4 regions of the Pseudoalteromonas sp. NC201 genome follow, and region 2 is predicted to be linked to each of the others. Evidence: predicted binding sites of a transcription regulator. Region 2 holds the regulator's gene; each other region holds the start of a gene.

The links. Region 2 encodes LexA, which represses DNA repair genes until DNA is damaged. Its sites were predicted from a motif close to TACTGTATNNNNATACAGTA; they were not measured.
Region 1: the regulator LexA is predicted to act here: its motif matches at 2,090-2,109, upstream of dinB (DNA polymerase IV).
Region 3: the regulator LexA is predicted to act here: its motif matches at 3,913-3,932, upstream of imuA (translesion DNA synthesis-associated protein ImuA).
Region 4: the regulator LexA is predicted to act here: its motif matches at 3,685-3,704, upstream of ruvC (crossover junction endodeoxyribonuclease RuvC).

Annotation. Positions count from the first base shown of each region.
Region 1 covers NZ_CP022522.1:3,292,926-3,298,772, forward strand. Annotated here, with positions in the region: gene PNC201_RS14325 (carbon starvation CstA family protein) at 1-901, opposite strand, end outside; gene dinB (DNA polymerase IV) at 1,027-2,082, opposite strand; gene PNC201_RS14335 (aldo/keto reductase) at 2,304-3,356, shown strand; gene PNC201_RS14340 (NUDIX hydrolase) at 3,443-3,955, shown strand; gene PNC201_RS14345 (hypothetical protein) at 4,028-4,717, shown strand; gene PNC201_RS14350 (LabA-like NYN domain-containing protein) at 4,758-5,264, shown strand; gene PNC201_RS14355 (DUF2726 domain-containing protein) at 5,409-5,847, shown strand, end outside.
Region 2 covers NZ_CP022522.1:3,810,717-3,816,563, reverse strand. Annotated here, with positions in the region: rRNA gene PNC201_RS16760 (23S ribosomal RNA) at 1-748, shown strand, start outside; rRNA gene rrf (5S ribosomal RNA) at 865-978, shown strand; gene lexA (transcriptional repressor LexA) at 2,064-2,678, shown strand; gene coxB (cytochrome c oxidase subunit II) at 3,039-4,181, shown strand; gene ctaD (cytochrome c oxidase subunit I) at 4,181-5,755, shown strand; gene PNC201_RS16735 (cytochrome c oxidase assembly protein) at 5,755-5,847, shown strand, end outside.
Region 3 covers NZ_CP022522.1:2,805,079-2,810,925, reverse strand. Annotated here, with positions in the region: gene PNC201_RS12115 (sulfotransferase family 2 domain-containing protein) at 1-336, shown strand, start outside; gene idi (isopentenyl-diphosphate Delta-isomerase) at 329-895, shown strand; gene PNC201_RS12105 (hypothetical protein) at 889-1,932, shown strand; gene PNC201_RS12100 (SidE phosphodiesterase domain-containing protein) at 2,107-3,201, shown strand; gene PNC201_RS12095 (hypothetical protein) at 3,388-3,630, opposite strand; gene imuA (translesion DNA synthesis-associated protein ImuA) at 3,944-4,630, shown strand; gene PNC201_RS12085 (Y-family DNA polymerase) at 4,633-5,847, shown strand, end outside.
Region 4 covers NZ_CP022522.1:2,536,281-2,542,127, reverse strand. Annotated here, with positions in the region: gene PNC201_RS10820 (M48 family metallopeptidase) at 1-258, shown strand, start outside; gene PNC201_RS10815 (M48 metallopeptidase family protein) at 286-792, opposite strand; gene PNC201_RS10810 (DUF72 domain-containing protein) at 792-1,559, opposite strand; gene aspS (aspartate--tRNA ligase) at 1,835-3,619, shown strand; gene ruvC (crossover junction endodeoxyribonuclease RuvC) at 3,743-4,264, shown strand; gene ruvA (Holliday junction branch migration protein RuvA) at 4,267-4,884, shown strand; gene ruvB (Holliday junction branch migration DNA helicase RuvB) at 4,887-5,847, shown strand, end outside.

The DNA.
Region 1 (5,847 bases), 520 kb from region 2:
CCGCACCACAAGCAATAGTCACAAACAGCAAGGGGATAATACTCGGGGTGTTTTCTACCGTTTGGGTATTAAACGCAGGCGCAGTGATATCTGGCATGACAACAAATACCGCACCATAAAGCAGGATCAACCCCACTAACAGCTGCATGCCGTTAATAAAGTCACGAGGTTGTAATAGCATCCAAACCGGTAACAATGACGCTACGGCAGCATAGATAAACAGAATGATGATCCAATTGGCTTTGTCGCTTAAACCAAACATTTCGGTTGGTAAGGTAATCGGCATACTACTGCCCATATAAATGGTCGCGTAGAGCACAATAACCCCGATAATACAGAGCGGTACTAGCGGCACTTTTCGTTTCAGCAATTGGCCGATGATAAGTGCCACGATGATAGCAGACCAAGCGGGGAATACCGCATTTGGGTTACCCACGAAGGAGTTTGCGATCACCACGCCGAACACGGCATTTACCATGAGCAGTACAAGGAAGACCACTATCATAAACAATGAACGCGTGCGCTTGCCAATTACGCTTTCAGACAACGCGCCCATCGACTTGCCTTTATGGCGAGCACTTGCCCACAGCGCGCCCATATCGTGGACACCCGCAAAGAATATGGTACCGAATACCACCCAAAGCACTGCAGGCACCCAGCCCCAATACACGGCGATAGCAGGTCCCACAATGGGCGCAGCGCCTGCGACTGAAGTAAAGTGATGCCCCCACAATACCACTTTGTTAGTGGGAACATAGTCCACGCCATCCTCAAGCTCATGAGCCGGCGTGACAAAGTTGTCATCCATTTTAAATATTTTTTCAGCAATAAATTTGGAATAGACAAACCATCCAAATAACATCCCTATGATGCCGAAGAGTACGATCATTATGGATTGCATAATGCTTACCTCTTGTTGTTGTTTTAATTACACGCAGTTCGCGTGATTAGTTTGTTGCACGACAACTTCGAAGCTAGCACAAAATAAACTAATTGCAGTTATCTTTTAGTCTAGGTAGGTCTGAATTAGCCATCAAAAAGTCCCAGTTGAGCTTGTGTGTTAGATTTTTCATTTAGCCCTAAGTGCAAGCCCACGAGGCGCACGGGTTTAAACTTTTGCCGTGCCATCGCTTCAATCAATAGCTCTTCGAAAACGGGCAAATCAATATGCTGGTATTGGCATTCTTTGGTGGTTTGGGTGAAATCGTAAAACTTCACTTTAACACCAAGCTTATTAAAGCCACGCTGTAAATAAGGCTGTGCTCGGCGAGTCAATTCAGGTAACAACTTTTCTTTTATGACTTGTTTTAAGGTATCAAGGTCGAGCGTGTCTTCTGCAAATGTGGTTTCAACGCCTATCGATTTACGCACTCTATCGGTCTCAACTCGGCGCTCATCAATACCTTGACAACGCCGCCATAATACAGCGCCAAACTTGCCAAATGACTGGCGTAACTGAGTTTCAGACAGTGCCTTAATATCTCGGCCATACTCAAGTCCCATGGCTAGCAAACGCTGTTGAGTCACTCTACCTACACCTGGAATTTTTTTAAGAGGTAACACATCAATAAAAGCGCTCACTTGGTGAGGCGGGATCACACACTGACCATTAGGCTTGTTTTCATCGCTGGCAATTTTGGCTAAAAACTTGATTGGCGCAATTCCCGCCGAAGCCGTAAGGCCCGTTTCTGCAAATATATCCGCTCGGATCTGCTCGGCGATAAGCGTTGCACTGCCATTACATTGCTGACACTCAGTGACGTCTAGATAGGCTTCATCCAAAGACAGTGGCTCAATTAGCTCAGTATAGCGGGCAAAAATAGTTCTAATTTGTTGCGATATTGCCTTATAGACCTCCATTCTCCCCGGTACAATCACCAGCTGAGGGCAGAGTTTTTTCGCTTGATAATTCGACATGGCCGAGCGCACGCCATATTGCCGAGCAATATAGTTAGCCGTGGATAGCACCCCACGATGACTCCGCCCACCAATCGCCATCGGCACCTTTGCAAGCTCGGGGTTATCGCGCATTTCTACCGATGCATAGAACGCGTCCATATCAATATGAATAAATTTACGCACGCCAAAATACTGTCTAAATAAACAGTGTTTATTATGTGCTAATTTTCCAATTGTTGCAATCTTGAACATAGGCCATAGTGTTCTGGGCTATACTTGTGTGGATGTCTGTTGCAACTTGCACTGCAAAACAGAGATAATGCTAACAATATCAATACAGTTCAAAGTACTAAATCCGTTACTTTGGCTATATTTAATCATTCAGCAATCAATCAGGAGCCTGCATGAAGTACTCACGACTTGGTAGTAGCCCACTTGAAGTTTCACGTATTTGTTTAGGAAGCATGACTTGGGGCGTACAAAACAACCAGCATGATGCCGACGAGCAAATCAATTATGCACTAAGCCGTGGTATTAACTTCATTGATACCGCTGAAATGTATGCGGTCCCTCCCTCACCTGAAACCTATGGTAAAACCGAAGCCATCATTGGCAATTGGCTAAAGCGGCACCAAGAAAAGCGCGAAAAGCTCGTGCTTGCAACCAAGATTGCAGGCAGCGGATTACCTTGGATCCGTGAAGGCGGTGCTATTACGGGACAATCTGTGATCCAAGCGGTGGACGATTCTTTAGCGCGCCTGAATACCGACTATATCGACCTCTACCAACTACATTGGCCAAACCGTACTTCACCGCATTTTGGTAAACAATGGCCTGGCATGGTGCCTTTGAGTGCGCTTGACCGCGAGGAAGAACGCGCTGGTATGCTAGATATTTTAGAAGGCTTAGCGAGCTGTATTCAAGCGGGTAAAATTCGCCATTGGGGCCTTTCTGATGATACGCCTTGGGGCATTCACACTTACCTTAATTTGGCAATGCAACACAACCTACCTAAGCCGGTTTCAATTCAAAATGAGTTTAGCTTGCTACATGCCAAAGATTGGCCTTACTTGATTGAGAGTTGCGTAAACGAAGATGTTGCCTATTTACCTTGGTCGCCGCTGGCTGGTGGGATGTTGAGCGGTAAATATTTAGGGGGTGCAAGACCTGAAGGCAGCCGCTTTACCTTAGTGCAAAGACAAGGCTTATTTAGAGATACGCAACTAGCACAAGAAGCCGTTGCAAAATATTTAGAAATCGCCAAAGAATTTAATATGACTGCAGCGCAACTGGCGCTAGCTTGGTGCAACCAAGTCGATGGCGTGACTTCAACTATTATCGGCGCGACAACCATGGCACAGCTTAAAGAAAATATTCAAGCGTTTGAACAACCGCTATGTGCAGAGTCTTTAGCCGAGATTGATACTGTATTTAAAGCGTACCCTGCTCCGTTTTAATATCTTCATTCGCGATACGCCGCTTTTACGCAGGCGTATCGTTTTGTAAACCCATTCTTGTTACCTAAATTGAAGTTAAAACCCCCATGCAAAGCTTAAACAACACCCCAGTCATTCCGCTTCAAGGCAGCTGCTTTACTAGAGAGACCACTCGCGCCATAGTCCTTAGAGGCAACGACATTCTTATGCTTTACACCAAACGTTATGACGATTACACCTTACCAGGTGGTGGCGTTAACGAGGGGGAAAGCTTAGAAGCAGCATTAGAGCGCGAGCTAAAAGAAGAAACTGGTGCAGTATCCATTACAGGTCTCACTCCTTTTGGTCGCTATGAAGAGTACCGTCCTTGGTATAAACCAGATCATGATAATGTACATATTATTTCTTATTGCTACGTTTGTGAGATCTGTGGCAAATTTGATCTGCCAACAATGGAGAATTACGAACTTGCTAATGGTATGAAACCTTTGTGGATTAACATAAATCAAGCCATAGCCCACAATGAAGCTAAACTTGCTGATGCAAATAACAAAGGGATGTCCATTTTGCGTGAATTAACTTTACTGAAACACATATCGGCGCAACTAATCACAGAATAATTCGTCTATTGAGGGAACATTTACACGTTGATTAAGCTCTAACTCTGCATAACTCAAGGATTAATAAGAATAATGCGGCCGCTCCAAAACAACCTAATTAGTTTCACCATTATCGGCTCTATTGTGCTGCATCTACTGCTCGGCTGGTATTTGCAGCAAAGTATTTATATCCCCTCAAAGCCTTTAGAAATTAAGGCAATGAAAACCTATTTGGTTATTGAGCCTACTAAGCCCAAGGTGGAGCATATTGAGACACCAGCGATAACTGAAGATAAGCCAGTAAAGGAGTTAAAACCGACACTGAAGGACGATACGGTTGAAGTACTAAAAACTGCGCAAACGGAACCAAAAAAGCCTACGGTTGAAAGTACAACCAAGCACATAGCCAAAGCAGCAGTCGTCACGCAACCTAAAAAGTTAGACCATCGCAAAGCAATCTCTCAATTTCGTCAGCAACTTTTAGAGCGCACTCCCAGTGACGTTGTACTCAGCCAAAACCAAAAAAAGCCGCAGCAGATCACCGTGCCTAAAGCGCATCAAACCAGTGCTGCGAGCAAGCCAAGAGAGCTACTCGCGTCCACACCACATTATAACGTCTACCGTGAAAATGGCCTGTGCTATACTGAGGTTAGACTCGATCCGAGTATTCCTACACCAGAGGGATTAAGTAATAACTGGCGTACTCCGCCTCGCCCTTGCGATGGCGGTGCCATTAAAAAAGCCTATGATGCCGCGATGAGTAAATGGCTAAACAAACGCTAATCTTGCTATCATAAAGCAAATTTATTGCTAAGAGTCCATTATGGAAAAAGTCACCATTTTAGTTGACGCTCAAAATGTTTATTACACCACCAAACAAGCCTACCAAACAGGCTTTGACTATAACGCGTTTTGGCGTAAAGCAACGGCTAATCGCGAGGTATATCAAGCCATTGCCTATTCCAGCGAACGGGGTGACGACAAACAAAAGCAGTTCCAAAATATCCTGCGAGCGATTGGCTTTGAGGTGAAGTTAAAGCCTTATATTCAACGTGCCGATGGCTCCGCAAAATGTGATTGGGATGTTGGCATTACCATTGATGCCATGGAGTGCGCGTCAGAATCCGATGTAATTATTCTAGTAACTGGCGATGGTGATTTTGATTTACTCGCGAATAAACTCAGAGATAAATACCATACCCGAGTCGAAGTTTACGGCGTGCCGCAGCTTACCGCCGCCTCACTGATCCGTGCCGCTAGTGAGTTTATTCCTATTGATAGTAAACTATTAATTAGTCGACGCAGGTCTGAAATACATCACGGCGATTAACACTGTCAGATACGTTCCTATACGACAAATAGTCCACCTCCATAGCCAACCACACAAATTCTTATGACTTGCCGTAAAGTAGTTTTATGGCACAGCTATTGCTTATAAAACCACAGATGTCATTTTTTTGATTTGGAGTTTTGTATGGAATTTGCGTTACTTGCTATTTTGGCTCTAGTGGTCGTTGCTTCCATTGTCGCTTCTAAGTACACCGATGTGGGTGGCAATCCTTATCCATTTAATCGTAAAGAATCTGTTTTTACCACCGTTGAAGCATCGTTTCTACATTTATTAGAACGTGCCGTTGGCGATAGATATAAAATCGTTAGCCGCATTAAGCTCATTGATGTGATTGAGTGCAAGCCGGGTATCTCTCCAAAAGCACGTCGTGCTGCGGTAACTAAAGCTAAGAATAAGCAGTTGGATTATGTCTTGGTAGACAAAGAGACACTGAAAATTGTTGCCGCTGTTGACTTGGTCAATAACGCCAATAAAAACGGCCATAAAGCACAAAAAGATTGGTTTGTAAGTGGCGCTCTGGAATCTGCGGGTATTCCACACATTCGTATGAAAATCAAAAGTG
Region 2 (5,847 bases):
AGCCGACCTTGAAATACCACCCTTGTAGTGTTGATGTTCTAACTTAGGCCCCTGAATCGGGGTTGAGGACAGTGCCTGGTGGGTAGTTTGACTGGGGCGGTCTCCTCCCAAAGAGTAACGGAGGAGCACGAAGGTTTGCTAAGTACGGTCGGACATCGTACGGTTAGTGTAATGGTAGAAGCAAGCTTAACTGCGAGACAGACACGTCGAGCAGGTACGAAAGTAGGTCATAGTGATCCGGTGGTTCTGAATGGAAGGGCCATCGCTCAACGGATAAAAGGTACTCCGGGGATAACAGGCTGATACCGCCCAAGAGTTCATATCGACGGCGGTGTTTGGCACCTCGATGTCGGCTCATCACATCCTGGGGCTGAAGTCGGTCCCAAGGGTATGGCTGTTCGCCATTTAAAGTGGTACGCGAGCTGGGTTTAGAACGTCGTGAGACAGTTCGGTCCCTATCTGCCGTGGGCGTTTGAGAATTGAGAGGGGCTGCTCCTAGTACGAGAGGACCGGAGTGGACGAACCGCTGGTGTTCGGGTTGTGATGCCAATTGCATTGCCCGGTAGCTACGTTCGGAACTGATAACCGCTGAAAGCATCTAAGCGGGAAGCAGGCCTCGAGATGAGTTCTCACTTTGACTTAGAGTCAACTGAAGGGCCGTTGAAGACTACAACGTTGATAGGCGAGATGTGGAAGTGCTGTGAGGCATTAAGCTAACTCGTACTAATTACCCGTGAGGCTTAACCATACAACGCCAAAGTGGTTTATAAGCGACAGAAGTTAATAGACTAAAGTAGACAAAGAATTTAATAGCTTTTTCCGGATTTATATTAATGAAGGATACTTCATTAATGAACAGAATTTCCTGATGACCATAGCGTTTTGGACCCACCTGACCCCATGCCGAACTCAGAAGTGAAACAAAACAGCGTCGATGATAGTGTGGGCTTCCCATGTGAAAGTAGAACATCGTCAGGGCCTTATAAGAAAAACCCGTTGCAGTAATGCGACGGGTTTTTTTCTGCTTGGGGTAAAGTACTTCCATGTAGCATCTCCCCTTCGCGCGTCCTTGTGCTCACTTCCTCGAACTGCGAAGCGGTGCTTCGGTTTCTCGTCACCCAAACTCAGAAGTGAAACAAAACAGCCGAAGGGTCGGCCCCGGTCAATGATAGTGTGGATCACCCATGTGACTCTCTATTTAAAAAATGAGAACATCCTACTTCGTAGCGAGCCAGGGCCAAATAAGAGGTTGATGAAAAGCGTTCATCCATGAACTTCATCGACATTCGAACATCCATGTACATCAAAACCCGTTGCAGAGATGCAACGGGTTTTTTGTTGTTTGGGGGTTATAATTTCGGGATATAGAAAGCCTCACAAGCCAATCAACACATCGCGAGGTGAACTCGCTCCCACCACAGTATCAGCACAGTGCAACATGCTAAGAGGCGGTTTACCCGCCGAGGGGTTGCAATGAAATTCCGAAAAAACCTCGCGAGGTAAACTCGCTCCTACCACAGTATAGGCACAGTGCAACATGCTGGGAGGCGGTTTACCCGCCGAGGGGTTGCAATGAAATTCCGAAAAAACCTCGCGAGGTAAACTCGCTCCTACCACAGTATAGGCACAGTGTAACATGGTGGGAGGTGGTTCACCCGCCGATGGCTTGCAATGAAAGTTTCGGCTCAAAAATAATGTGGAACACCCATGTACATCAAAACCCGTTGTAGCAAGCGACGGGTTTTTTGCTATTTGAGGTATAGAAATTTGATATATAAAAAGCCTCGCCAGGTTTTCTAAACCTAAGTAAATGCGCTCCCACCACAGTATCAGCACAGTGCAAAATGGTAGGAGGTGATTTATCAGCCCTAAATCTTAATAATCCTTATTTCGTAGAGTCGTAGGTTATGCTCTGAAGCACAGACTTCGATTCTTGTTTAATGCTGATCTAATTAATGCTATCAATAAATACACTTAAAATATGGCGAAGAAAGAAACATTTGCGATTTTTTTTGAGCTGTATATACTTACAGTAAATAAACCACTGTATGGAATACCAGTTAATGCGTCCTCTAACAAAACGACAAGAACAAATCTTTGAATTAATAAAAGTATTCATAAAAGATACAGGCATGCCTCCAACTCGTGCTGAAATAGCTGATGCTTTGGGTTTTAAGAGTGCAAATGCAGCGGAAGAGCACCTGAAAGCGCTTGCGAAAAAGGGAGTTATCGAAATGGTCCCAGGCGCAAGCCGAGGGATTCGACTTGTAGAGGATGAATCAGAACAACTTGGTTTGCCTATTATTGGTCGTGTTGCTGCTGGTGAGCCTATTTTGGCAGAGCAACATGTAGAAAGCCACTGTAATGTAGATGCTAGTTTTTTTAAACCTAATGCTGATTACCTTTTGAGAGTTAATGGTATGAGCATGAAGGATATTGGTATTATAGATGGTGACCTATTGGCTGTTCACAGAACTCAAGTGGCAGAAAATGGGCAAGTGATAGTTGCTCGTGTAGAAGAAGATGTGACTGTTAAACGCCTTGAAAAGAAAGGAAAGAAAGTTTTTTTACATGCTGAGAATGAAGAATTTAAAGCGATTGAAGTAGATCTAGAACATCAAAATTTCTCCATTGAAGGGTTAGCTGTCGGTGTTATCCGAAGTGCAGACTGGATGTAGTTTATGAGAGCGAGCGTAGCGTTAAATATAAAGTTGCGCTTGCTTTAACTATATTTTGTTTAGAAAGTAATAATTAACTTTTCTAACTGTGTGAAAGTTAGATAATTATAGTGACTTTAATCATTTAGTAATATTTTTAGTTTTCTGATCTTTATACACTATTTTTCATCATTCTTCGTTTTACTCCCTATAGTCCCCAGTTTTGATTCTAAAGTCGGTCTTCTCGAAAATCTTGCAATTTGTTTGTTTTTTGACTAATTGGTTAATAGTCGTGCAGTAAGTCTATGTACAAATAGACAATATGACAGTCATCCAATAATAACAAGAGACAACCACGAGTTGTCTTGAAGGAGACGTCAAATGAAAATTTGTCGATTAGTTGTAGCATTCATCGCGGTGCTAATCGCCATGCCCTCACTTGCTAACAGCGCTTACAATATGAGGCAAGGTGTTACAGACATTAGTCATCAAGTGTATGAGCTTCACATGACCATATTTCTAATATGTTGTGTCATTGGAGTGATTGTATTTGGGATTATGTTTTGGGCGCTTATAAAACACAGAAAGTCAAAAGGCGTTGTTGCAGCGCAATTTCATGAAAGCACCAAAGTGGAAATACTTTGGACTGCAATTCCCTTCCTGATACTCATTGGTATGGCAATACCAGCCACAAAAACGCTTATTGCTATGGAAGACACGAGTAAAGCTGATCTGACCATTAAGGTCACAGGCTCTCAGTGGAAATGGCACTATGAGTATATGGGGCATGATGTTGAGTTCTATTCTTTGCTCTCTACTTCGAAAGATGAAATTAGTGATCTTAAAGAAAAAAATGAAAATTACCTGCTTGAAGTTGATAAGCATTTAGTTATTCCTACAGATAGGAAAGTCCGCTTTTTGATGACCTCGGATGATGTCATCCATTCTTGGTGGGTGCCTGATTTTGCGGTGAAGAAGGATGCCAATCCGGGATTTATAAATGAGGCATGGGCAAAGGTAAACGATGAGGGAATTTATAGAGGCCAATGTGCTGAATTATGTGGCAAAGATCATGGCTTTATGCCAATCGTCGTCGAGGCCGTAAGTCCTGATAAATTTGATAGTTGGCTTAACGATGCTAAAGCTGAAAAAGCAAAAGCAGAGGCGGAGTCACAGGCAGTTGCGCAACAAACTCTTTCGAAAGAAGAGTTAATGGAGGTTGGGGAACAAACTTACATGGCTTATTGCGCAGCTTGCCATCAACCAACTGGGCTTGGGCTACCAGGAGTCTTCCCTGCAATGAAAGGAAGTAAAGTCGTCACTGGAGATATTAAAGCTCATATAGATATTCTACTTTTAGGTCGCCCAGGAACTGCGATGCAATCTTTCGCAAAGCAATTAACAATTAAGCAGATCGCGGGGGTGATCACCTATAAAAGAAATAGCTGGGGTAATGACACTGGCGATGTTATTCAGCCAAGCCAAATACAGCGTGAGATAGATGCACTAGAGGAGGGTAAGTAATGAGTGCCATCGTAGACGAACATTCACACCATACAGCTCCCAAAGGCTTAAAGCGCTGGCTGTTTACCACCAATCATAAAGACATTGGAACACTGTATTTATTGTTCTCACTAACCATGTTTTTAATTGGCGGTGCTATGGCGATGGTGATCCGAGCCGAGCTTTTCCAACCTGGGTTACAGCTTGTAGATCCGCATTTTTTTAATCAAATGACGACCGTGCATGGACTAATAATGGTATTTGGCGCAGTAATGCCCGCATTTACAGGTCTTGCCAACTGGATGATCCCAATGATGATTGGTGCTCCTGATATGGCGTTACCGAGAATGAATAACTGGAGTTTTTGGATACTACCCTTTGCATTTGCAATTTTACTGATGTCATTATTTTTGGAAGGCGGCGGGCCTGCTTTTGGTTGGACTTTTTATGCGCCACTATCTACAACGTACAGCAATGACAATACTGCATTTTTTGTTTTTGCTGTTCATATAATGGGCATTAGCTCTATTATGGGTGCTATCAACGTTATCGTGACCATCGTCAATCTTAGAGCTCCAGGTATGACATGGATGAAGTTGCCTTTATTTGTCTGGACCTGGTTGATAACTGCATTTCTTCTGATTGCAGTTATGCCGGTACTTGCTGGCGCCGTAACTATGGTGCTGACCGACAAGTTCTTTGGAACGAGCTTTTTTGATGCAGCAGGTGGTGGTGATCCTGTTATGTTCCAGCATATATTCTGGTTTTTTGGCCATCCTGAAGTGTACATCATGATATTACCTGCCTTCGGCATAATCTCTACGATAGTACCGACATTTTCAAGAAAGAAACTGTTTGGCTATGCATCAATGGTTTATGCAACCGCTTCAATTGCACTGCTGTCGTTCGTCGTTTGGGCTCATCATATGTTTACAACGGGTATGCCTTTAGCTGGTGAGTTGTTTTTTATGTATGCAACTATGCTCATTTCAGTGCCTACTGGCGTTAAGGTTTTTAATTGGGTAGCTACAATGTGGCGAGGTGCTATTAGTTTTGAGGTGCCTATGCTTTTTGCTATTGCATTCATCGTACTTTTCACAATTGGTGGATTTTCCGGTTTGATGTTAGCGATTACTCCCGCCGATTTCCAATATCACGATACCTACTTCGTTGTCGCGCATTTCCATTACGTGTTAGTTACGGGAGCTGTGTTCTCAATAATGGCCGCCGCATATTATTGGTTACCAAAGTGGACGGGGCACATGTTTGATATCAAATTGGCTAAATTTCACTTTTGGCTCTCCTTGGTTAGTGTGAACGTATTGTTCTTCCCAATGCACTTTGTTGGTCTTGCTGGCATGCCAAGGCGGATCCCTGATTATGCTCTACAGTTCGCTGATTTCAACGCGATCATTAGTATCGGAGGGTTTGCATTCGGTCTTTCTCAACTGTTGTTTGTTGCAGTGGTTTATAAATGTATAAAAGGTGGAGAGCAGGCCTCTGGGAAAGTATGGGATGGGGCAGAGGGATTAGAGTGGCAAGTACCATCTCCGGCTCCTTATCATACCTTTTCAACGCCACCGGAGATTAAGTAATGCAACATGGCCGCCTGCTTAAGAAGCTTATTTTGTTGACGCTAGGTATGTTTGCTTTTGCCTTTGCACTGGTTCCTCTATATGACGTTTTT
Region 3 (5,847 bases), 1.0 Mb from region 2:
ACAGTAGCCGATATTTTGGCTGGATTGCGGGCGGTGCGTTTTGATGTTTTTGCTTTAAAAATGTTACCTCATTTGTATCCTCATACTAAACACTTAACTCCACAATATGCGATTTTGCCTGAAGAAATTCGAGAGGCTTTGAATGATAACAATTATCGTGTGGTAAAGATGGAAGATAGTGAACAATTGTCCAAGGAGTTGACGCCGCTTGGTGTTGATGTCGGAGTGATACACAATCAATCGAAAGTAAATACTCAAGTTGAGCTTGAGGAGCGTGTGAGTGTGTTTATCAAGAACCTCTATACTCAGGATTATGGAGAATATCAATATGAGTGATATTAATCCTCAGTTACTTTTAGTAGATGAAAATGATCAAGTTATTGGTCATCAGAGTAAATTGGCGGCCCATTTGGGTGAAGGTCAATTACATCGAGCTTACTCGGTGTTTATTTTTAATCGTCAAGGGCAGTTGTTATTGCAACAAAGGGCTGCGCCAAAACCACTTTGGCCGGGAAGTTGGTCTAATTCTTGTTGTTCTCATCCGTCAGTGGGTGTTGCTATTAAAGATTCTGCTCAGTGCCGTGTTCAAATGGAGCTAGGCTTAGAGGCATCAGTGGAATACTTGTATAAGTTCTTGTATCGCGCTAAATATTTGGATGTTGGTCATGAGCATGAGTTGTGTCACGTGTTTTGGGCTATTTGCGATGATTTGCCAAAACCAAATACCGATGAAGTGGCTGCATATCAGTATATTGATATTGATGGTGTCGCCGATTTTATTGCTGCTAATGAACAGCAAGTGACTCCTTGGTTTAAGATGGAATGGGCTTATTTGCAAGTTCATCATCTTGAGGCTATTAAACAACAATTATTCGGTGAGTTATCGCCATGTTAAACACAATTAGACGTGTCATTGGTGAAGTTTATCAATATGATGCGCCGAAAAATGGTTATCAAATAGAGTGGGGAGGAGTTGCTGAGTCTGCACAGTTAACTGTTTTAGTGCCTTGTTTACTTACTAGCGATAGTCTTATTGATTTGTATAAAACGCTTGAAAGTTTGTTTGCAGAAGTCGAGTTGGTGCTAGAAAAGAAAATTTGCTCAGATGTGCAGCTGGTCGTGGCTGCACAATATCATCCTGCTCATCAGCATGAAAGTGATATTTACATTGAATTGTTGCAAGGGTTATTGGCATCGAAGTCGATTGTAGGCCTAACTACATTACTCATTAGTATGGATTATCCAAATAAAATTGATGCGATAAATACTGCTGTGGAATTGGCACGTCAAGCTGGCTCATTGTTTTTCTGTTGGTGTGACGATGATATTAAAGTGTCTTCTGGAAGCTTGGGTATGTTGGTGGACAAAATTAAGTCGGATGATTGCCATCTTGCAGGCTGCCGTAAGGTGTTGATTGAGCAAAAAGGCCAAACCCTATGGAGTAGCATCCGAAATTCACATAATAAGGTTAATAAATATCCGCAAGCATATTTAGCGTTTAAATTAGATAAAATTGATCACCAATTCGATTCAGGGGTTATTAGTGATGATACCTATCTTACATTCGCTAATATTTTTATTGATGCCGAACCTATGAATAAAATTGCTATTGTTGAGCAGGCTGTGGGGGAGTTTCAATCGGGGGCGACACCCTTGTCTAATCTAAAACGCTTGCGTCGTTTGGTTCTGAGCAATTTTATTGTGTTATCTAGAGTGGATGAAAGCTCTGCAAAATACGCATTTAATCAGATTATTTTTAAAGAATTGATGGATAAATCCCATCATAGCACTGCTAAAACTCGTTTGGTAAAACGTTGCTTATATGGTTTATATGGGCTGTTTCTAGCCGAGATCACTGTAAGATATTGGTTGAAAAAACCAATTCGGCAAGTTGGGTGGTATGGTCATTCTGGTAAAAGGCGGCCCACTTAAGTTTTATTTGCTATGGATATTATTGTAATGAACGAGAATCAATCCATTGTGTTATTGGTTATTGTGCTGGTATCGCTATTTATTTTTAGCTGGTGGTATAGGCTGAGAGGCCCTGTTGTCCAAGTCAAACAGAGTCGATTACTTAAACAGCTTACACAGCGTTTAGGTACTCAATTGAATTGGTCGCGACTTGAGTTGCATTTAATTGAGCAGGCTCATCCGCAATTGACAGAACAAATTGGTAATATTAATAAGACTGATTTTGAGCTGTTTTTCCGTCGTACATTCGGCTCTGGCTATTTGTATGAGTTCCATTCAATAGAGCCTGATCGCAATGCAGTGACCGTTACCAGTCGTTATAGCCCTGAACAATTGCAGAAGATGAAACTCTACGCTGAACAAACGGGCAGAGCTAAGACTGAATGGGAGTTTGTTCGAACGTTACTGGATTTGATTAAGTTTCATTTTGGTCGGCCTTATTTGCTAAAACCTAATGACAAAATAAAAGCGTATGGTGTAGAAGTTTTTAGGCCTAATCATCCATTAGATCATGGTATTCGCCAAGGTCGTTTGTCTGGAGATATTATTCGCTTGGTGGGTAAGTACCCTGATGAGTTCCGACAAGATATTGTTCAATTGGTTGCGGCTCAAACAGACCTGTGTAAGTTTATCCGCCAAATGCAATTTACGGGGGCATTTCAGCGCTCGGGACGCGAAAGTGAGGGGAATGTTGCTGAAAACTATCAAGCTTATGCCCGTGCTGATGTTGGCTTTTTTCGTCAGGCTGCACGATATTCAAGTTTATTTGATGATCAACTACAAATAGATGATTTTGCCAACGCTTTGACTGCTGCTTGTGATTATCTTGCTGAGCCTCATGTGATGGGTGATATAATGGCAGCGGCCCATATGTTGGATTTACAAAGAATTGGTTTGTATGGTGAAAAAGATAGTATTATTGCTGCTCAATTACTTAATACTAATACACAATTAATGCATAATAGTGCGAATAAGGGAGGTACTGGTGGCTCACAAGTAATCAGGGAACTTAGACAGTTAACTGACTGCTATTTGGTTAATAATGGTGTTTTGGGTTTTTATCGTTTTGAGAAGAAATGGTATATGCAAAACAATGATTTAGATTTAATGGCGCAAGCTGTGGTGTTGGACTATTCAAAACCGTTGCCAGTATATTCACCGAGAAAGAAAAAAGTTGGAAAATTGGTAAAAGCTAGTCGTAAAATATTTAAACGATTGAAAAAATATTAGTCAAAAACTTGCCAAATATTATAAGTGATAATTTAATTTTGCAGTAAGTATACCCGAATTCAGATAATAATTGATAACTGTAATATTATGCCTTCCAAACTCTGATAAATAAAACTTTACAAAACTCGTGATCAAATAAAAGTTTTTATTCGGTGTTGGCGCATTAAATTAAATAAAACCAATGAGTTATGGGTTGTACCTATTAAGCTCGATTAACAATATGAAGTGGGCACGGCCTGTCACGCTCGGGTTACGGCGGTTCGACGCTTCGATTCGAATCCCGACCACTGGGCCAGTTTGCATTTTCTCTTCTAAGCGAGCTTCCTTTACAAAAATCCAAAAATCCAAAAATCCAAAAATCCAAAAATCCAAAAATCCAAAAATCCAAAAATCCAAAAATCCAAAAATCCAAAAATCCAAAAATCTCATTTACTTTAGCCCTTCCTTTGTCATCGTAATCAAACAGCTCACTTTTCAACATAAGCTTATAATAATGTCGACATAACTTTGCCTGTTGTGGCAAAGTGGCAGGCTCAGTTGGTTAGCTCTTGTCTTAGATAACTAGGCCTAAGACGATTATCTACGCGCCGTACTCATTGCAACTCTCATATCCTCTAAGCAAAACACGATTAACTTAAAGCGTAAACCATGGTTACTTTTTAACTCGTCTCTTTTCTAGCGATCTACTTGCGATCTGTCTTTATTTAAATATACTGTATGTATAAACAGTGTTTGGTGATATATGGCGAATTATATAGATCTTCTTGAGCGTAAAAACTTGCTTTGGCGTGGGCGTGGAAAGGCCGTGCAGCATGATGTCGTCAGTACTCGCTTTGCTGCACTTGATGATGTGCTGTGTGGTGGTTGGCCGCAACAAGGTGTGATTGGTGTAAAAGCTGCAATGGGAATAGGGGAGTTAAGGTTGATATTGCCCCACTTTGCGGATGATAACCGTTTGAAGGTATTAATTAATCCACCAGGACAAATACATGCCGCGGCATTGCATTATTTATCGTTAGACCTGAGTGAATTTATGATATTGCAGCCACCAAGTGAAAAAGAAGCACTGTGGGCTGCGGAGCAGTGTGTAAAAAGTGGTGCGTGTAGTGCGCTTGTACTTTGGCACGAAGCGCTTTCTATTGCCGCTGTAAAGCGTTTGCAGCTAGGTGCACAGACGGGAGGTTGTAGGTTATTTGTTTTACATCAAGCACAGTACGCTCAAACTCTACCATTTACGCTTTCAGTGGCTTTACAAGCACAGCACAGCGGCTTGGATGTGATAGTGAAGAAGCACAAGGGGCACTTGGCACATCGTAGTCTTAAACTAGAAAACCCCCACTATTGGCCAGAGCTTGAAAAGCCAAATCTACCTCATGTTAGCGATAATATAGTTGCATTTACAGGCTATGAGCGGCGTTTAACGAGCTAGTTATGTGGTTATATCTCTATTTTCCTATGCTGCAACTAGAGGGAATGACAAAGCAAACGGTTTCCGGTGATTTTGTTACACCCGTTGTTATTATTGATGGCCGCAAAAACCAGATAGTGCAGCTCAATGATGCAGCGCAGCAGCGAGGTATAAAAATAGGAATGGGCCTTGGGACTGCTTGTGCATTGTGTACACAGCTTCATGTTTTGCCCTACGACGACCTTCTAGAAAGACAGCAGCTATTAGAAATTGCCAATACGCTTTATCAAGTAAGTGCAGATATTGTAATCGATGAACCTAATGGCCTTGTGCTTAAAGTCGATTCTATGCTGTCGCTCTATCATGATTTGCCAAGTTACTGGCAAGTAATATCTGGACAATTAGCGCAACTTGGCAAGAGTTATTATTACGGCATGGGTGAGTCCACAATAATGGCTAAGCTCTTAGCGCGAGAGCATTGCAATGCGCTTATGTTAACGCAGTGCCAAAAGCGTCATTACTTGGGGAAGATAGGATTAACACGTACAAGTCTAGACAGTCGGGTGGTTGAGCTGCTTGCTCGCACCGGAGTTAAAAACGTGGCGCAGTTAGAGCAGTTTTCACTCAGTGAACTGGCCAAACGTTTTGATACTGAACTCGTACATTATGTAGGCTGCTTGTTTGGAAAACTAAAGGAAACCCTTAACTATTACCAACCTGTGGAAACCTTTGAGCTTACTGCACCTTTACTTTACGAAGTCGAAGTAATGGCTTGGTTAGAAAAGCCAATCGAGCATTTGCTATCGCGTTTAGCGTTATTCCTACAGCAACGTAACTTAGTAACTCGAACGCTTTATTTTACCTTAGCACTTCGAGATAAAGAGGCTTTAGAGATCACATTAAACAGCGCGGAGCCTGAATATAAGGCGGCAAATTGGCAGCGCTTGTTAAACCTCAAGCTAGAATCCATAACCTTAGATGCACCCGTACAAAGTGTTTCACTCAAAGCTGATGCACTAGAAGCGCAGCATGCCACAATAAAAGATCTCTTCTCAACGCAGCAAAGTGCGATGTCTGCGCAAGGACTGCGGGCTATTCTATGTGCTAAGCTCGGTGAGCAGGCAGTGCAAGGTTTACAACTTACAGGCGATCCTCGTCCTGAAAAGGCCAGCACTTATAGCCACGAGCCACGTTTCACGACACTCAAGAGTAAATTAAGACCTACTATCCTATTTCCG
Region 4 (5,847 bases), 1.3 Mb from region 2:
CCATTTAGCCGCTCTCATGAAAGCGAAGCGGACGTTATCGGCTTAGATCTAATGGCCAAGGCTGGCTTTAACCCTGAAGGCTCGGTTGCGCTTTGGCAAAATATGGCGAAAATGAGCGAACAGCGTCCACCAGAATTTATGTCGACGCACCCTGCGCCTGAAAATCGAATTAAGCAATTACAAGCAAACATGACAACTGCCCAAGCAACCGCTAACAAAGCGCGTACGGGTGGTTTTGCACCAAGCTGTAAACGCTAATTTCTCAAAACACCAATTACCCTTAAGTTAAGTGTAATTGGTGTTGCCTTCTGTTTCACACATCAGCATAAATAGCCGTAACTCTAGCTCAAGTTGATGATAGTGGGGTTCCATATGCTGACAAAGCTTGTAAAACGCCTTGTTATGGTTTTTCTCTTTAAAGTGCGCTAGCTCGTGTACAACCAATGCTCGTAGCACTGCCTCGGGTGCGTGTTTTAACTGTGCTGCGATGTGTATTTGGTGCGACGTTTTTTGTTTTTGCCCGTGTCGTGTGGTTTTGAACGTATGGGTTCCTAACGCATTCAATACCATATTGTTGCGCTTCTCAAACTTGGCCTGCGATACCCGTGGGGTATTTTTTAAGTACTGCTGTCTTAATCCTTCCACATATTCGTAAAGTAGCTTATCGCTTTTGATTTGATGCGCTTCAGGATAGCGGCTTTTGAAAAAAGCACTGAGTCGCTTGCTCTCTATTAATTGAGTGACTTGAGTCTGGACTTGCTCTGAGTAGTTTAAAAAATAGGGATGGGACATTAAAACAGCGCCTCTTGCTTTGCTTCTTTTTCAGCGGGGAATGGATTGCTTACTTGATGATGTATCTCTAAATCAGCGATAAATTGTCTTGCTAAAAATGGCGCATCAAAATTGTCTGCGGTATGGAAAAACACATAAGGTGATTTACCTTCGCTGAGCCATTGATTGAGTTTAGTTAACCAAGGCTGATAAAAGTCTCTATTAGACTCAAGCTGAGAGCAACCAACAAATCGCAGAATAGGGCTGTCTCCAGTGGCAATTGCATGCACAGGTAATCGCGGCTTCTTTTGCTGTGCATCTACTATCGCAGGGGTACTGGCAGGCTCGCTGAAGAGTGCGCGAGTATCCATCACGATGCGGTTGTAGTTATTTTCGATTAAATATTGGTTGTATCTGCGCTCAGCATCGCCTTTGCGATAAAAGTCCCAATGCCGTACTTCAACACCAACAGTTAGCGCTTTGGGCAACCAAGATAAAAATTGTCGCATTTTATTTATATGTTCAGGCGCAAACTGCGCAGGTAATTGCAGCATTAACACGCCTAATTTAGGAAACAGCGGCGCCATGTTTTTACACCAAGCCAATAATTCATCTTGGCAGTGGCTAAGTGCCATTTCATGACTAAAACGCTTAGGAATTTTAAACGTAAAGCGAAAGTCATCGGGCACTTGTTCTAGCCATTTTAATACGGTCTGCGGATTTGGATCGGCATAAAAAGTCGTATTGCCTTCAACGCTATTAAAAATTTGGCCATACTCTTTGAGCATATTTGTGGCACTACAATGGCTGGAAAATACTCGACCTTTCCAGTGTGCGCTACTCCATTGTGGGCAACCCAGATACAACATAGTGATCAAAACAACGATTAAATGTGTGAATAGTGTATCAGATCCTTAGATTGAGGATGACAATGCAGCGTATTTTTATATAATTGGCGGTTATTGAAAATGAGTCTTAGCGACTGGCTTACCAATACTGTGAATTCATATTGTGTGGTGAGAAGTGATTAGTCGTAAGAGCAAACTGGACTGACAGGAATTTTATGCGCTCTATATACTGCGGAAAACTAAATAAGAGCCATGTAGATCAGGAAGTTGAACTATGTGGTTGGATCAATAAACGTCGTGACCTTGGCGGCCTAATCTTTGTCGATTTAAGAGATAGAGAAGGGCTTGTGCAAGTGGTATTCGATCCTGAAGTGGAAGGCTTAATGGATAAAGCGAATACGTTGCGCCAAGAGTTCTGTGTTCAGATCAAAGGTGTTGTCCGTGCGCGTCCTGAAAGCCAAGTAAACAAAGACATGGCAACCGGTGAAGTTGAGATCTTAGGCACTGGCTTAACCATTATCAACCGTTCAGAACCATTACCGCTTGACTTCAATCAGCAAAACTCTGAAGAGCGTCGTCTTAAGTACCGTTATTTAGACCTACGTCGTCTAGAAATGAGCGATCGCATTAAAATGCGTGCTAAAGCGAGTAGCTTTGTGCGTCGTTTCTTGGATGAAAATGCATTCTTAGACATTGAAACGCCAGTACTAACGAAAGCGACACCTGAAGGTGCACGCGACTATCTAGTACCAAGTCGTGTCCACAAAGGCAGTTTCTATGCGCTACCGCAGTCGCCACAGCTATTTAAGCAGCTACTAATGATGTCTGGTTTTGACCGCTACTATCAAATCGTAAAGTGTTTCCGTGATGAAGACTTACGTGCCGATCGCCAGCCAGAGTTCACTCAGATAGATATCGAAACGTCATTTATGAGCTCAGACCAAGTTCGTGGCGTGACAGAAAAAATGATCCGTGAAATGTGGCAGTCTTTCCTAGATGTGGATTTGGGTGAGTTCCCTGTGATGCCATACAGCGAAGCGATGAGCAAATATGGTTCGGATAAACCAGACCTACGTAACCCGCTTGAGCTTATCGACGTTGCAGACATCGTAAAAGACGTTGAATTTAAAGTACTAAGTGGCCCTGCGAATGACGAAAAAGGTCGTGTTGCAGTACTATCAGTACCTGGTGGCGCACAACTTTCACGTAAGCAAATCGATGAATACACTAAGTTTGTAGGTATTTACGGTGCGAAAGGCCTTGCCTGGATGAAAGTGAACGACCGTGATGCGGGTATCGAGGGCGTACAGTCACCAATCGCTAAGTTCTTGAATGAAGAAGTGATCAATGCACTGCTTGAGCGCACAGGCGCAAACACAGGTGACATTATTCTATTCGGCGCAGACAAGCGTAATACTGTAAACGAAGCGATGGGCGCGCTACGTCTGAAGATTGGTCTTGATTTAGAAATCACAGATCTAACTAAGTGGGCACCACTTTGGGTTGTTGACTTCCCGATGTTCGAAGAAGACGACGAAGGTAACCTACACGCGGTACACCACCCGTTTACCGCGCCTAAAGGCGTAAGTGCTGCGGACCTTGAAGCAAATCCAGCAGGTACACTTTCTGATGCATACGATATGGTACTTAACGGCTACGAAGTCGGTGGCGGTTCGGTTCGTATTCACAACAACGAAATGCAACAGGCTGCGTTCAGGATCCTAGGCATTGAAGAGTCTGAGCAGCAAGAGAAGTTTGGTTTCTTACTTGATGCTCTGAAGTATGGCACGCCTCCGCACGCAGGTTTGGCATTCGGTCTTGACCGTTTGGTGATGCTACTGTGTGGCACTGACAACATCCGTGACGTTATTGCGTTCCCGAAAACGACGCAAGCGTCGTGCTTGATGACTGATGCGCCAAGCCCTGCAAACCCAGATGCGCTAAAAGAGCTTGCTATCTCAATAGAAAAGCAGTTAACAGAGCAAGGTGAAGGCGAGTAAGTTCGTCAACCTGATGTAAAAGAGGCGACTTAGGTCGCCTTTTTTGATCAGATGAACTAGCTTATAACTGGTAATCTATACAGTATTTTGGCATTATAACCAAAAAACCAAGAGACGATGCGTTTGGCTGTCATTTTAGGAATTGATCCGGGGTCAAGATTTACAGGCTATGGTGTGATTGCTCACCAAGGTGCAAAGTTCCAATATTTGGGGAGCGGTTGCATTAAAGTTGGTGAACATGACTTTCCCACTCGATTAAAAATGATCTATCAAGGGATCACACAGCTCATAGAGCAGTTTTCGCCGAGCGACTTTGCGATTGAGCAAGTGTTCGTTGCGCATAATCCAAGCTCAGCCTTAAAACTTGGTCAAGCGCGAGGTGCGGCCATTGTTGCAGCGACCATGCAGTCAGTGGTTGTGAGTGAATATTCGGCAAGGCAAGTTAAACAAGCCGTTGCGGGTACCGGTGGTGCAGACAAAGCCCAAGTACAGGAAATGGTAAAGCGCATATTAAAATTGCCAGGCACACCCCAAGCTGATGCAGCAGATGCGTTGGCGGTGGCGATTTGTCACGCGCACTCAAGGCAAAACTTAATAAAAATGGCAGGCGCAGCGCGTAAAACCGTAAGAGGAAGGTTGAGATAACGATGATAGGAAAATTAAGCGGAACACTGTTAGAAAAGCAGCCACCAGAGATATTAATTGATGTTGCAGGTATAGGTTATGAGGTACAAATGCCAATGACCTGTTTTTATGAATTACCGAGCGTGGGCGAGCCGGTTTCCGTATTTACTCACTTTGTGGTGCGCGAAGATGCGCAGTTACTGTTTGGTTTTAATACCAAGATAGCACGTGCATTGTTTCGCACGTTAATTAAAGCAAACGGAGTCGGTCCAAAGCTCGGACTTGCAATTTTGTCGGGCATGTCGGCAGAGCAATTTGTTAGCTGCGTGAATCATGGCGATGCAACGACTTTGGTTAAGATCCCAGGAGTTGGTAAAAAGACCGCTGAGCGCCTAGTGCTTGAAATGAAAGATAAGCTAAAAGACTTTGGCAATGACTTACTCACACCGTTTAGCGATGCCGCTGTACTTGCGCCGCAAGAGCATCCGACGGTAAGTGATACCCCAGCAGATGAAGCGATTGCAGCCTTAATGGCATTAGGGTATAAACAAGTTCAAGCACAAAAAGCGGTAAAAGCCGTAAACAGAGAAGGCATGACGACCGAGAGTATCATTAAAGACGCTCTTAAATCGATGATGTAACTATGATTGAAGCAGATAGATTAATTGAACCTGAGATCCAAGGTAATGAAGATTTAGTAGATAGGGCGATTAGACCTAAATTACTAAATGATTATACCGGTCAGCCGCATGTCAAAAAGCAAATGGAAATTTTTATAGCGGCGGCACGTTCAAGACAGGAAGCCTTAGATCACTTGCTGATATTTGGTCCGCCGGGTTTAGGTAAAACCACGCTTGCGAACATTGTCGCAAACGAGCTTGAGGTTAATATAAAAACCACCTCGGGACCTGTGCTTGAAAAAGCGGGAGACTTGGCCGCATTGCTCACTAACCTTGAAGAAGGGGATGTGTTATTTATTGATGAGATCCATCGTTTAAGCCCTCAGGTGGAAGAAATTCTCTATCCCGCTATGGAAGACTACCAATTGGACATCATGATTGGTGAAGGCCCTGCAGCACGCTCGATTAAACTGGATTTACCGCCTTTTACTTTGGTTGGTGCAACGACACGTGCCGGCTCATTAACCTCACCATTAAGAGATCGTTTTGGTATTGTGCAGCGCTTGGAGTTTTACTCGGTTGCGGATTTGTCTTCGATTGTAACGCGCTCAGCGCATCATTTAAATCTAGAGATCAGCGAGTCGGGTGCAACTGAAGTGGCGCGTCGAGCGCGCGGTACACCACGAATAGCAAATCGTTTACTACGCAGGGTAAGAGACTTTGCTGAAGTGAAGGGCGATGGCTCTATCACTGAAGAGATTGCACACTTGGCGCTGGATATGGTCGATGTTGATAAATGTGGCTTCGATTATATGGATCGCAAATATCTGCTGGCAATCATAGAAAAGTTTACCGGTGGCCCGGTTGGTCTTGATAACCTTGCTGCGGCGATTGGAGAAGAAAAAGAAACCATCGAAGATGTGATAGAACCATTTTTGATCCAACAAGGCTTTATTCAACGCACGCCAAGAGGACGTATTGTCT